DNA from 2 places in the Shewanella sp. SG44-6 genome. Region 1 is predicted to be linked to the other one. Evidence: predicted binding sites of a transcription regulator. Region 1 holds the regulator's gene; the other holds the start of a gene.
What was found. Region 1 encodes LexA, which represses DNA repair genes until DNA is damaged. Its sites were predicted from a motif close to TACTGTATNNNNATACAGTA; they were not measured.
Positions count from the first base shown of each region.

Region 2: H5185_RS05050 (DNA topoisomerase III) is a predicted target of LexA. The motif match lies at 3,933-3,952, and genes of this name have one in related genera.

Region 1 covers NZ_JACJER010000138.1:2,918-10,656, reverse strand. Annotated here, with positions in the region: gene H5185_RS18560 (hypothetical protein) at 28-300, opposite strand; gene mtr (tryptophan permease) at 572-1,828, opposite strand; gene plsB (glycerol-3-phosphate 1-O-acyltransferase PlsB) at 1,828-4,251, opposite strand; gene lexA (transcriptional repressor LexA) at 4,516-5,130, shown strand; gene H5185_RS18540 (cell division inhibitor SulA) at 5,127-5,633, shown strand; gene coxB (cytochrome c oxidase subunit II) at 6,030-7,619, shown strand; gene ctaD (cytochrome c oxidase subunit I) at 7,629-7,739, shown strand, end outside.
Region 2 covers NZ_JACJER010000017.1:9,184-16,922, forward strand. Annotated here, with positions in the region: gene H5185_RS05030 (SPOR domain-containing protein) at 1-418, shown strand, start outside; gene H5185_RS05035 (CvpA family protein) at 571-1,059, shown strand; gene purF (amidophosphoribosyltransferase) at 1,093-2,607, shown strand; gene H5185_RS05045 (tRNA (adenine(22)-N(1))-methyltransferase TrmK) at 3,089-3,829, opposite strand; gene H5185_RS05050 (DNA topoisomerase III) at 4,007-5,974, shown strand; gene H5185_RS05055 (ATP-binding cassette domain-containing protein) at 6,495-7,739, shown strand, end outside.

The sequences.
Region 1 (7,739 bases):
ACCAAATAAGTTAAGTTAATCAATATCTCACTTACGTTGTTGTAATATGAGTTGCTTTTCACGAGCAAGCATTACCATGCGAAACATGCCCCACGCCATAATCACAGCACCTAAAAGCAACATGATATTAACAATGACAGCTTGGTTAGCGAGTATAGGTAAAAAATCTTGGTCAAATCCGGCAACTAAACCGTAAATTCCTAGACCAAACAACAATGCTCCAGGGAAATCAATTAAGGCGACTATCATCATACTGCGATGAATTCTAGCCAACTCAGCTTGGGTGTTATTCTGTGTCATTTGCTCATCCTTGCCTAAATACACTTAATGAGTATCTATTACAGATACCACGATGATGCCCAAAATAGCGCTTTGCAATTGAAGTATCAGCATCATCAACGGCAACATAAACCATCTAATTGACGGATATGGTTATTGCTATCATGCCAGCAAATAGCTTATTGACCAACATACCATTGGTTGTTAAACATCAGCCAGAATAGTCACAAACAAAAAAGCCTTCAAACGAAGGCTTTCTGAATAATTATGATTCGATTATAACAAGTTGCGGTTATTTAAATACCGGTAAGATATCTGCCATTGCCAGTAAGTGACATGTTGCGGTCACTATCCCAAACAACACCACAAGCACAATCAGTGGCGTTCCGCCTGGCACCTTAAAGCCAACATAATCGGGATACTGCTGCCTCACTTTATAAGCCAGCAAAGCTGGAACAATCACAGCCCATATGGTGGCTGCAAGTGCAGCAAAACCAATAGCGAGGATAAACCCATTCGGAAACAGCAAGCCCAATATTGTTGGCGGGATAAACGTAACCGCTGCAGTTTTAATCCGTCCGGTGCGCGAATCATCAAAACCAAATAGATCTGCAAGGTAGTCAAACAGACCTAATGTGACACCTAAAAATGATGATGCCACGGCAAGATTGGCAAACAGGGTCAACATGCTATCAAGCCATTGGCTGGCAATGACACCCGACAATGCTGCAACTAACACCCCAATATTACCGCCTTGGGCAATAACATCGGCAAACTGGCTGCGCTGAATATTACCCATAGTTGCCACTAACCAACACACATAAATCACTAATGCGATTGTGGTTCCGCTAATGATTGCCTTAACAATGGTTTTAGCATCTTTACCGTAATATTTAACTAAACTGGGTACGTTACCGTGATAACCAAAACTGGCTAAGCCAAAAGGAATCGCAGCAAGCAGATAAGGTAAGTAACGCGACTCACCATCGGGTGATACCAGTTTCACGGTATCGATATCGATCAATAAATTACCAATGGCCAAGAAGAAGGTAATGACCATGCCACCAAGCATGATGGTGGTAATGCGATCAACCGCTTTAGTACTGACAAATACCACTAGCGCCAGCACCACGGCAAACACTAACCCTGCCACACTCTGAGGTAGACTGACACCCAATGCCGATAAACTGTGATTAACAATCGATCCGCCACCACTGATATAGGCATAAGTTAAAATGTACAACACAAAGGCTATAGAGACGCCGTTAATGACTCGCCAAAACTGCCCTAGGGTTACTCGAGTTAAGGTATCGAAACTGTCACCGGGTTCAAAATGCAAGTTAGCTTCTAATAACAGCAAACCCGACATTAGCATGCAAAACCAGACGCCGAGCAACATCGCTATTGAGTAACCAAACCACATCCCTGCACCAACAACTGGCAAGGAAAACATTCCCGCACCCACTGTAGTGCCAGCAATGATCATCGCCCCACCCAATACTGACTTACCACTAGTGCGATGCTTGGCCGCATTCATATGGTTTGCCATTATTGTCCGTGCTCCGCATCCACACTGTCTACTATGGTTTGTTTCACTGACGAACTCAGTAACTTGTTGGCATGATCTCGAATTCTGATCACTTCGTCACGATGTTCAACACTGCATAAGTAACCTAGTTCTTTTAACTTAACACTCAAGGTGTTATACAGTTTTTTGTCATAAAACTCTGGAGCGGTAATCCCGTGAAGTGCGCCTAGTCGTTGGGCCAACAAGTGACTGTCGGTTTCAAGAGCAGAACGTTCAAGCTCAGGCTTTATCGCCAGTAAATTAAAGATAATGGCATAACGCTGCAAGGTCTCACTGATCGTTTCAGCCAGAAGTAATACTTGGGTAATATGACGAGGCGTGATGACAAAGTTATCATTGTCGCTCAACAAACCTTGCTCAAGCATAAAGTCTAAAACGCCATCAACATATTTAGGCACATCATCAATGCCCATAAATAACTCTGCTTTCAGCAATGGATAAAAATCCATCACGATGGCATGGATGCGCGCGCGATCGCAGTCATCATAGCGCAATAAACAACTGGCAATTAATGACGGTATCGCCATTAAATGAATAATATTATTACGGTAATAACTCATGGTGATGGCAATTTTTTCATCAACAGAAATAATCTCACCAATAGAATCTTTGGTACTAACAAACTTATTTAACGACAAACAATGATCAACAATCGACTTACCATCACCCTCGGCGACCGATGCGTAATCGGTATAAGGTACGGTTTTCAATAAGGCTAAATACAGATCAAGTTGGCGTTCTAACTGACTTCTTTCTAATGCATTTTGCTCTGAGGCTAATAACACTAAACTGGTTAATGTTACCGAGCTCGCGGCGGCAGCACCGTTAATATTGGTCATCACGCGGTTAGCGAGTAAATTAACCGATGGAGTAAACCACGATGGTTTTTGATCAGGCTCTTTCGCCAGTTCGCTACGCCATTCTGGCGCTTGTTGATTTAAGAAGTGCTGTAAGTTAATCGGCTCACCAAAATTAACATAACCTTGGCCAAAATTACCGAGTTTACGCAGCGCACCAAATAACTGCCAAACAGATTCTTTTTTCTTTTTCTTGCCGCTTAATTCTTTGTGGTAAGTGGCCACTTCCATCACATGATCATAACCTAAATACACTGGTACTAACGTCACTGGGCGCTCTATGCCGCGTAGTACACTGTTTATGGTCATTGCCAACATGCCGGTTTTAGGCGCAAGTAAACGTCCTGTACGCGAACGCCCACCTTCGGTGAAATACTCAACCGAATAACCTTTAGCAAATAACTGATCTAAATACTCACGAAATACTGCGGTATACAGTTTATTACCATTAAAGCTGCGGCGGATGAAGAATGCTCCACCACGGCGGAACATTGGCCCTGCTGGCCAAAAGTTCAAGTTAATACCGGCCGCAATATGCGGCGGAACCATACCCTGATAATACAAAATGTATGACAGCAACAAGTAATCCATATGGCTGCGATGACAAGGCACATAGACAATTTCATGGCCATCATGGTGAAGCTGTCTTACCTGTTCAGCACCTTTGATATTGATACCGCTATATAATTTATTCCATAACCAAGTGAGAAAACGCTCGGCAATGCGCACTAAACTATCTGAATAGTCTGCGGCAATTTCATCAAGGTATTCAATCGCAGTTTCACGGGCTTTTTCAGGAGATACTTTTTTGTTGACCGCCTCTTCTTCAATAGCCTTTTTAATTGAATCTGACTTTAATAAAGAGGCAAATAGCATTTGACGATTAGGTAATTGTGGCCCTGTCATAACTTTACGTTGGCGACGGAAATGTACTCGCGCGACACGAGTTAATTTATGCGCAATTCTTTTATCTGTACCGTGCTCATCAGCCATATGGCGCAGCGATAACGCATTAGAAAACTGCACAAAATTATGTCGCCCTAAAAATAAAATCATCAGCCACTTACGTAACCAAGTTGGGTTTTCTCTTTCAAAAACAGCCGCTTTCATGCTGTCTTCTTCCTTACCAGGAGTACGTCCCCAATAAAGACAAACTGGCACTAATTGAATATCGAGGTCAGCATTCTCACTATGAAGCGATAATAAACGGGTAAAATAATTAAGGAACTTCTCACCACTTTCACGTTTACCAAATAGAGGTTTACGCCCCTCTAAACACACCACTCGAGGCACTCTTAAACCATCAAGCTGTAACGGCTCATAAGGACTTGGCATACCAAATCCTTCAGTGATTTCGCTCAAGGCGGCAATATCACTAATAGATTCCGTTTTCATCAAATAAACCAAGGGCTTGGTCGGATCTATATTGAGGTCATCAAACGGATCATGGGGCACCACAATGGTCTGTACCATCCATTTTTGAACCCATTTTAATGCTTGTAAAAATATTGAATCTGGTTTTGACATGGTTATTTTCGCAACATAAGCCATTGTAATATTGTCGTATAGGATACCAGAAACCACCCTGCTTACACTATCTGGCCGACTTATCTTTACGTGTAAGCTCTCACTTTAAGACATAGTGCAAGATAAAACATATATAATAACGAATAAAAACATTAATTTAAGTTACAAAAAACCAATAAAACACAAAAAATAGTTGGTTAATACTTGCACGAACACAAACACTGTATATAATGACAGTCACTGTATAAAAAGACAGGAATCATCATGAGACCGTTAACGCCGCGCCAAGCAGAAATATTAGACTTAATTAAAAACAATATCGCCGAAACAGGTATGCCACCCACTCGTGCTGAAATTGCGAAACGTCTTGGCTTTAAAAGTGCTAATGCTGCCGAAGAGCATTTAAAAGCATTAGCCAAAAAAGGCTTTATCGAGATCATGCCTGGAACCTCTCGAGGTATTCGCTTACCTCATGAAGAACAGATTGAAACCGGTTTGCCTCTGATTGGACAAGTTGCAGCTGGTGAGCCTATTTTGGCTCAAGAGCACGTTGAACAGTATTATCAAGTCGACCCGAGCATGTTTAAACCTGCCGCAGACTTTCTGTTGCGCGTTCGTGGTGACAGCATGAAGAACATCGGTATTTTAGAAGGCGACTTACTCGCGGTTCATAAAATGCAACAAGCACGTAATGGCCAAGTTGTGGTGGCGCGTGTTGATGATGACGTCACCGTAAAACGATTTGAACAAAAAGGTAATGTGATTTATCTGCACGCAGAAAATGACGATTACACCCCGATTAAAGTTGATTTAAGTTGCCAAAGCCTAACCATCGAAGGGCTTGCCGTTGGCGTTATCCGTAATGGAGATTGGTTATGAACAAACTAATGGGCATCGCGCCACGTCACCCAGGCTTATGGGTAGATTTAGCTGAAACAGAATTGCATGGCAACCAAACCATTCGCACATTACAAACAGTCACCCAAGGTGAAGCTGAGTTGAGCCAATTGTGTAGTCAACTCGCCACATTGAGCCAACAAGGTCGATGGATTGTGTTAATTAGCCCACCACACATTGGCTATAAACATATGCTGGCAAATGCTGGCGTGAGAATGGACCGTATTTTACTGGTGCACACTAAAGACGAAGTCGAAACCTTATGGGCGATGGAAAAAGCGCTTACCAGTGGAACATCAAGTGCTGTCGTCACTTGGACAAGCTCACTTGACGCTCGTGATAGTCGTCGATTAGAAATTGTAGCTAAAAGTGCACGGGCTTTAGGTGTGGTAATTGAGGATGTGAATGCTCACTTACCTCACAAACATCAACTTGTTAGCCCTACATTAATAAATGGAACAAGTAATTTTTGCTCATTTCACTAAGCATTAACCCTTACTTACCAAGCCCTGTATTGAATTCAGGGCTTTTTTTTCATCTTTTTTCAGTCAATTAGCCAACAAAGTGATCTTGATCAATGTTTAATCTACAGCTAATGTTGTTCCCAAGGATGAAATATTATTCATCTTTAATTGGACGTGAATGACAGTGATTAAGATTACTTTCAGACAAATGAGCCAACTCAATATTGATAAGTTCAGTAGTAGGTACAAGCGTGGTGCACCGCTAATAATAAAACCGTAAACAACCTGTTTACTGCCACCAAGGTACTTTGAGGTCATCAAACTTTTTTCGGGAACCGAAAAGTTTGCATAGAGCAGAGAATTACTGTGTGACTTTTCTTTGTAATTGCTATTTGCAATGAACAGAGGAGCAGTCTTGTGAAGCAATGGTGGTATTGTTTACTGGTGGTGTTTATAGCACTTCCGCTTGGGGCATCAGAAATGTCCCTCAACATGACTCAAGGCGTGACAGATATCAGTGGTAAGGTTTATGGCCTCCACATGACGATACTTTATATCTGTTGTGCCATTGGGTTAGTGGTGTTTGGGATCATGATTTATTCAATGATTTACCATCGCAAATCAAAAGGCGCTGTTGCGGCAAATTTTCACGAAAGTACTAAAGTGGAAATAGCTTGGACCGTCATTCCTTTCATTATCTTAATCGCCATGGCTATTCCAGCCACTAAAACCTTAATTGCCATGGAAGATCCCAGCAATGCGGATCTCACCATCAAAATTACTGGGTCGCAGTGGAAATGGCATTACAGCTATTTTGATAAAGACATCGAATTTTACAGCACATTATCGACCCCCAGAGATCAAATCGATGGCATAGAGGCTAAAGGAGAGCATTATCTTCTTGAAGTCGATAAACCACTCGTACTGCCCATTAACCAAAAAGTGCGTTTTTTAATGACATCAGATGATGTGATCCACTCATGGTGGGTTCCGGCTTTTGCGGTTAAAAAAGATGCCAATCCAGGCTTTATTAATGAAGCATGGACCCGCATTGATAAGCCAGGAATTTATCGTGGCCAATGTGCCGAATTGTGCGGTAAAGACCATGGATTTATGCCAATTGTGGTGCAAGCATTATCAGAGACAGATTTTGATAATTGGTTAGTAGAGCAAAAGCAACTGGCCAGTAATGCCGCTGCTGCGGCGGCTGCATCACTGTCACAAACCTTATCTCTTGAAGAGTTAACCACCCAAGGCGAACAGATCTATCTTGCTCGTTGCGCCGCTTGTCACCAACCTAATGGTGCGGGCCTTCCAGGTGTATTCCCATCACTAATTGGCAGTCCTATCATAAAAGGCCCTGTTGCAGGTCACCTCAACATCGTCTTAAACGGTAAACCAGGAACCGCAATGCAAGCCTTTGCCAAGCAACTTACCGCCCAAGAGATTGCCGCAGTGATTACCTTTGAGCGTAATGCTTGGGGCAATAATACCGGTGATGTTGTTCAAGCTGCTGATGTGAGTAATTTCTCTGGCGGCAATGAAGCAAGTACTGAAGCAAATAAGACTGAAAGCACAATGGCCGCAACAGCAACTGAGAGCACCAATACTGCGACAGAAAAAGCGACTCAGGCTCTTGAAACCGTCGCAAAGGCTGTAACGCCAGAGGTTGTTGCCGTTGAAGATCTGCCCACCTTAACCTTGGAGCAATTAATCACTGAAGGTGAGCAGGTTTATGTCACCACTTGCGCCGCATGTCATCAAGCCACTGGTGCTGGTTTGCCAGGCGCTTTCCCTTCACTTATTGGCAGCCCTGTGGTTACCGGACCGGTTAGCGGACATATCGATATCGTTATGCACGGTAAACCAGGCACCGCGATGCAGGCATTTAGTAGTCAACTTAGCCCACAAAAGATGGCTGCGGTGATTACTTATGAGCGCAATGCGTGGGGCAATAATTCTGGCGAGGCGGTGCAACCTGCCGATGTCGCTAGCCATGGACAGTAGGGGAAGACAATGAGCACAACAACGCACGATACACTAGCTACCGCTCATGATGATCATCACGGAGCGCCGAAAGGGCTCATGCGCTGGCTACTCACAACTAATCATAAAGATATCGGTTCG
Region 2 (7,739 bases), on a different contig from region 1:
AACGATTGCAGAACCACAAGACCTTAGCAACGATATTGTGGCATTAGGTGAAGAGGAAGCAACCAAAGAACCGGCTAAAGAAGTGGCTCAAGTAGTTGAAAAGCCTGCTGTGGTTAAAACGGTCAAAAAACCTCAAGTCCAGGTAGCGAATAAAACCTCTGCACCGATCACCGCAGGCTTTACGCTGCAGTTAGGCGGTTTTAACAATATTACTAATGTAAAAGCGTTGATTATTCAACTGCGTAAAGCCGGATTTACGGCTTACACACTGCCTAAAACACCTGTCGAGGGAAAACTCACCCGAGTGTTCGTTGGCCCTGAAGTATCAGAAGATAAACTTAAAGCTCGTCAGCAACCTATATTCAAATTAACCGGATTAAAAGGCAAAATCGTTGCCTATAATCCACAAGAACAATAACCTATTCAGACGGTATTTTGCTTGGGTGATTAATATTTACAATTTGATTGTTCTTAATCACGCAAGAATAATTTGTACAATCAGAGGTGAGAAACATCTCTGTCTCTGTTAGAATCCCGCCGTCTTGAACCCTATACCGGATCCCCATCTTCATGGTTTGGATTGATTACGCAATTATTATCGTCATCGGGTTATCAACTGTAATCAGTTTGATCCGCGGATTTGCCAAAGAAGCCATGTCTCTTGTGGTTTGGTTTGCTGCATTCTTTATCGCTAGCCAGTTTTACCTCGATCTTGCTGCTCATTTAACCCAAATGCAGGACGAGTTAGTCAGAAACGGTGTGGCGATTGCTATTCTTTTTATCATTACCCTGATCTTAGGGGCTCTCGTTAATTATTTACTCGGCCAGTTAGTGGCCAAAACAGGCTTATCGGACACAGACCGAGTGTTAGGCCTGTGTTTTGGTGCCATTCGTGGCGCGTTGATCGTTAGTGCTTTACTGTTTTTCATGGATGCGTTTACAGCATTTCCAGATTCTAAATGGTGGCACGATTCTATACTTGTACCTGAATTTGGTGTGGTTATTCAGTGGTTTTTTAACTATCTGGAAAACACGTCAAGCTTTGTACCCCAAATATAAACATAAAACACTTTACAGTGAGGAACCTTACCCATGTGTGGTATCGTCGGAATAGTAGGAAAATCAACAGTTAATCAGACCATTTATGATGCGCTAACTGTGCTTCAACATCGTGGTCAAGACGCAGCAGGTATTGTGACTGTTGACATGAATGCGTTTCGTTTACGTAAAGCAAACGGCTTAGTCAAAGATGTGTTTGAGCCTAAACATATGCAGCGTTTACAAGGCAATGCCGGTATTGGACATGTTCGTTATCCTACTGCTGGTAGCTCGAGTGCATCAGAAGCTCAACCGTTTTATGTTAACTCGCCATTTGGTATTTCGTTAGCACATAACGGTAACTTGACTAATACGATTGAACTGGCTGAAAGCCTAGTGACAAAGCGTCGTCATGTTAATACTACTTCTGACTCCGAAATCTTGTTAAACCTGTTAGCCGATGAGTTACAAGAAACGCGCAGTTTAACCTTAAGTGCTGATGAAGTGTTTGATGCTGTTGCCAAAGTGCATGCGCAAACCCGCGGTGCTTACGCTGTAGTGGCCATGATCATCGGTCAAGGTTTAGTTGCATTTCGTGACCCATTTGGTATCCGTCCATTGGTACTTGGTAAGCATGAAACGCCTACCGGCACTGAATATATGGTTGCTTCAGAAAGTGTTGCTTTAGATGCAGTTGGCTTTGAAGTGATGCGTGACGTGGCACCTGGCGAAGCTATTTATATTTCACTTGATGGGCAATTATTTACCCGTCAATGTGCTGCAGATCCTAGCTATGCTCCGTGTATTTTCGAATTCGTGTATTTTGCACGTCCTGATTCGAGCATTGATAAAGTGTCTGTTTATGCTAGTCGTGTAAACATGGGCGCCAAGTTGGGCGAAAAAATTAAGAAAGAATGGGAAGATCATGACATTGATGTGGTTATTCCTATTCCTGAAACCTCGTGTGATATCGCCTTAGAAATTGCCCGTTGCATGGATCTACCGTATCGCCAAGGTTTTGTTAAAAACCGCTATATTGGTCGTACGTTTATCATGCCTGGTCAGCAAGAACGTAAAAAATCAGTTCGTCGTAAATTGAATGCGATTAACACTGAGTTTAAAGGCAAAAACGTACTATTAGTTGATGACTCAATAGTACGTGGTACTACGTCTGAGCAGATTATTGAAATGGCGCGTGAAGCAGGAGCAAAGAAAGTGTACTTTGCATCAGCAGCTCCTGAAATCCGTTTCCCGAATGTCTATGGTATCGATATGCCGACCTCAAATGAGCTTATTGCTCATGGTCGTGATGCTGACGAAATTGCTAAAATCATTGGTGCCGATGGCATTATTTTCCAAGACTTAAGCGACTTAATTGAAGCCGTAAGAATGGAAAATCCAGAGATTAAGCGTTTTGAAACATCAGTGTTTGATGGTCATTACATTACTAATGACGTTGACCAAGCTTACTTGGACCATTTAACACAATTACGTAATGATGATGCCAAAGCTAACCGCTCAAAAGACATTGGAACTAACTTAGAAATGCACAACGAGTGTCATCCATAAGCTAGCCAGGTTTTCATAGCCATAGAAAGCCAGCATGAAAATGCTGGTTTTTTTATGTCCGCTTTAAACACTCGGTATTACTTGATAACAGACGATAACAAGATAGATTCTCGATACTAGGTCGCTTCGCGGCTAGTAGCCGTAAGATCGATAAGATCGATGACAAGTGATAACCTGAGAATACAAGCGCATCGGATTTAAGGGCTCGCTTTCATATATGACCATACAGCAATATTGTCTACACCTTCTATCAGACATCATTAGTTCGCCTTCAATCAGATAGCGATTGCTATCACCGCAACCAGATATGATTATTACAGCATCAGTCCGATAGCGATTACTTTCATCGTCAGACGAATATGTCTGCTACTCCATCAATCAAATAGCGATTACTTTTATCGTCAACCAGATATGATTCCTTTTACCGTCATCCCGGTAATGCTTTTGAGCCGGGATCCAGCGTCTAAAATAGCGCCGTACTCTAGGAGGTCGACGTCCGTTCTTTACGCTCGACTTGTGCTTTAATTGCTAGATAATCTTGCAACGCCTGTGATGCTTTTTGCGGATTCGACAGGGTTATTTTTTGATAGTGAGTCAGCACTTTGTGTAAATATCGTATAGCAATATTGCGCTCGTGGTCATTGTTACATTGCCAAAATTTATCGCCCACAGCGCTAATGTTAGTGGTAGAACTATCACTATCACTTTCTATTCGCGACGATGTACTGTCACGCCTCACATAGATAATTTCATAAAAGCGGCGATTTTCTTCAATCAGTTTTTCATCAATTAAACGGCAATCAAGTTCAATGAGTTGGTGGCGAAGTTCGTACTGGTGATGGACCGGACACAAGATAAAATCAATTTGACGGTTAGGGTGCAATTGGCAAAGTGTATTCACTAACTCGATCATCAAATCTCCGCCAATACCAGCAATGATCACTAATGGGGTTTGCTCATCTTGCTCCAGAGGTATCGCTGACACATCTAAACAATGTACTTGCCATTGATTGGCAGTTTGCCGTGGGTAAAAAAGTTCAAGCTTAGCGGTTAACTGCTGCATTAATGCCGGCACAATATCGACAAAATGGATCGTGTTTGCAGCATCCCTATCGAGTAATGCCGCACCAAGAAATCCATGGTCGCAACAACAATCCCAAATATGGCTATAACCCATGGGGATCATACTGTTGATTTGTGCTAAACGCTGGCCGAGTTTCATCTGTTCATCGTGTTTGGGATTTAAGCTGCGTATTGTAATATTTTGACGATATAAGTGGTGAATTATTTCGTATTTGCAGCTTGGCGTATTTAGCGCTAATCTATACTGTAAATTTATACAGTTAAGCGGTGCCATTGAGTTTTATCTAATTGAACTTTAGCACCCTAATAATGGATTATGATTCTATATATTGCTGAAAAACCCAGTCTCGGTCGTGCTATTGCCGATGTTCTGCCAAAACCACATAAAAAAGGTGATGGCTTTATCACTGCCGCCAATGGTGATTGCGTGTCATGGTGTATTGGCCATTTATTGGAGCAAGCCGAACCTGATGCTTACGATGATGCATTTAAATCATGGAAGCTAGAACATTTGCCCATAGTGCCACAAACGTGGAAGCTCATGCCTAAAACCAAAACTCGCAGTCAACTTACTGTGCTGCGTAAACTGGTTAAGCAAGCCTCAGTAATCATTAATGCTGGCGATCCAGATCGTGAAGGGCAGTTGCTGGTGGATGAAGTGATTGCTTATTTAGGCGTCAAGGGTGACAAGCTCAATCAAGTTCAGCGACTATTAATTAGTGATTTAAATCCACAAGCAGTCAAACGTGCGTTAGGGCAGTTACGCAGTAATCGTGAGTTTATTCCTTTATCGACTTCTGCATTAGCCCGCAGCCGCGCTGATTGGCTATATGGCATGAACATGACTCGTGCTTATACCATTCAAGGGCGCAAAGTGGGTTACCAAGGCGTGTTGTCTGTTGGCCGAGTGCAAACGCCTTTGCTTGGCTTAGTGGTGCGCCGTGATGATGAGATTGCCGATTTCAAGCCAAAGTCTTTTTATGAAGTGCTGGCCCATCTGGTTACCGAGCAGCAACAAACCTTTACCGCCAAATGGCAACCGAGTGAAGCCTGCCAACCATACATGGATGAAGATGGCAGAGTGTTAGCCAAAGGCTTAGCTGAAAATGTCGTTGCTCGTATTAATGGTAAACCAGCGCAAGTGACTAAACTTGAAGCCAAAGATAAGCGCCAAAACCCACCATTACCCTACAGCTTATCAGCATTGCAAATAGACGCAGCTAAACGTTTTGGCCTCTCAGCAAAAGAGGTACTTGATACTTGCCAAAGTTTGTATGAGCGTCATAAATTAATTACCTATCCGCGTTCAGACAGTCGCTATTTACCTAAAGAGCAACATGCTTTGGCACCAAAAGTATTGGACGCGGTACTCAAAGGTGCTGCTGCATTAGTTGATGGTTGTGAAGCACCAAATGCCAAGCTTAAGTCTAAAGCTTGGGATGACAGTAAAGTCGATGCTCACCATGCCATTATACCCACAGAGAAAGTTGCTAATTTGTCATCGTTATCCAGTAACGAAGCCAAGTTATATCAACACGTTGCGAGGCAATATTTAGCCCAGTTTTACCCAGCTCATATGTATGCTGAAACCGCTGTGGAAGTGACTATTGCTGGAGGTTTGTTTACCACTAAAGCGCGTCAAGACAAAAGCTTAGGCTGGAAACAACTGTATAAGCGTGCGACCACAGTAAATCAAGCGAGTTCTAATTCTAGTTCAACTAGCAGCGATGACGATAACGACGACACGGTACAATCATTACCGCCGCTGGTTAAAGGGCAAATACTCCAATGTGAGCGTGGTGAATTACTAGAAAAAATGACTCAAGCGCCGAAGCATTTTACCGACGCGACATTATTAAGCGCTATGACTGGCATTAGCCGTTATGTGACAAACAGCGATATTAAGAAAATTCTTAAAGAAACTGATGGCTTAGGCACTGAAGCGACTCGTGCTGGGATTATTGAATTACTGTTTAAGCGCGGTTATTTAGTTCGCCAAGGTAAATCAATACTGGCTACACCTGTGGGTGTTGGTTTGATCCGCAGTTTACCTGAATCTGCAACCACACCAGACATGACCGCATTATGGGAAAATAGCCTCGATGCCATCAGTCAAAAAAGGCTTAAGTATGATGCGTTTATGCAGCCATTACTCAGCCAATTAGATAACCTAATTACCCAAGCATCGAGTCAGTTACCTTCTGCATTACAAGGTGTTGCCAGAAGTGCACCAAAGCGCAGCTTTAAAAAGCCATATAAAAAGAAAACTAAAGCGAAAAGTTAACAGGGTGGCAAGCGATGAAAATTGTTAAGAGGGATGATGACAGGCAAACTTACCCAGGCTAGTAGCCTTGGCCAGACTAGGTTGGTGACGACATGTTTTAAAACAGTCAGGTGTCAAAGAAAGATTATTGCCAGTAACCTATCAACATCTTCTTAGAAGTATAGGGGCAAGCTTGATTAGGCAAAATACAAGTTTGAAGAGCAATAAAGGTGATGCTAGCTAGGCTGATTTTATGTTTTATGAAATCTGGCCGGGCCGTGAATTATGCCAAGTTCCTATGGAGACTTAGTATTAAGCTGATTATGTAGCAATGGCAGAGGGTGCGATAATTGAATCTACGCTACATGAAATGGCCGTTTTCGTGAATAATCGTCAGTGTGATCAACTGAAGTGATTTTAATCGCAAAGTAGAACCAAAATGTTCTACTTTTTTTGTCGATTTTTTTAAGACTCCTGTGAGACACTCAGAAGATAAACTCTGGTGAAGAATCAGTATTAATAGACAGGGATAAGCGCCACAATGGAAATTCGGTTTACTCAGCTGCAATGCCGTTCGTCTAGTGTCACCATGAACATTGAAGATTGGCTCATTGAATCACAACAATCTTGGGGCGTGTTTAGTACCGAAGGTGATTTAGGCGCCATATTGGGCCAGTTATTGACTCAGCAAGCACAAGATAACGCTTTGGCCTATTCTGGCATACTATCGGGTGTTGACTACTCGCAGGTCGCTTTGGTGTCACTGCATGAACAGCAGCTGTTACTCGAACAGATTCTTGAGCAAGATGACAGCGAGGCTTTAGGCTACATCGACCCTAATACTAGCGTTTATGGGGTGATTTTTACCCTATGTGATGATCACGTACTGACAAAGCGCTTATTAGAACAGCTGGATCTCACTCGGTTAAGCGATAGCCAGTTTACTCAGCTTTCTACCGGTGAAAGTCGCCGAGTCATGCTGGCCCGTGCTGTGGCAACCCAAGTGCCATTTTTAGTCCTCGACGAACCTTATGCAGGGCTTGATGTGGGCCATCGACAAGCGTTAAGTCAATATTTACAGCTGTTGTCGCAAACGGTACAAATGCTGGTGGTCGTGTCACGTGAAGAAGATATGCCTGACTGGATTGAGCATGTTGCGATGTTTAATCATGGCGCGTTAGACAGCATAATGACTAAGACTGAGTGGGATAATCATCCGCTGATTAGTCAACTTACAGCGCAATCAGGCCAACAAAGTGAAGATATGTTGGCCCTTATTCGTCGTCACAGACATAAGCCCTTATTCGCAAATCCGGTCTTTCAGTTACACAATGGCCGAGTGGCTTACAGTGACAAAGTGATTTTTTCTGGGGTTAATTGGCGCATCGATAATGGCGTACATTGGCAAGTTAAAGGCCCAAATGGTTGTGGTAAAAGTACTTTGCTAGGGCTTATTTTTGGCGATCATCCACAATGTTACAGTAACGACATTGATATTTTTGGTAAAAAAAGAGGCTCAGGCGAGAGTATTTGGGAGATAAAAAAGCATATCGGCATGGTGTCATCAGCGTTGCATTTACAGTACAGAGTTAATTGCAGTGCCTTAGATGTAATTGTATCGGGCTTTTATGACTCGATTGGTTTGTATCAACAACCGACAGCGCAACAGTTAGCTATCGCATCCGAATGGTTAGCCATTTTACACATGAGCCAGTTGAGTAAAACGGCCTTTAGGCAATTAGAATATGGCCAGCAACGCTTGTTGCTCATTGCTCGCGCTATTGTG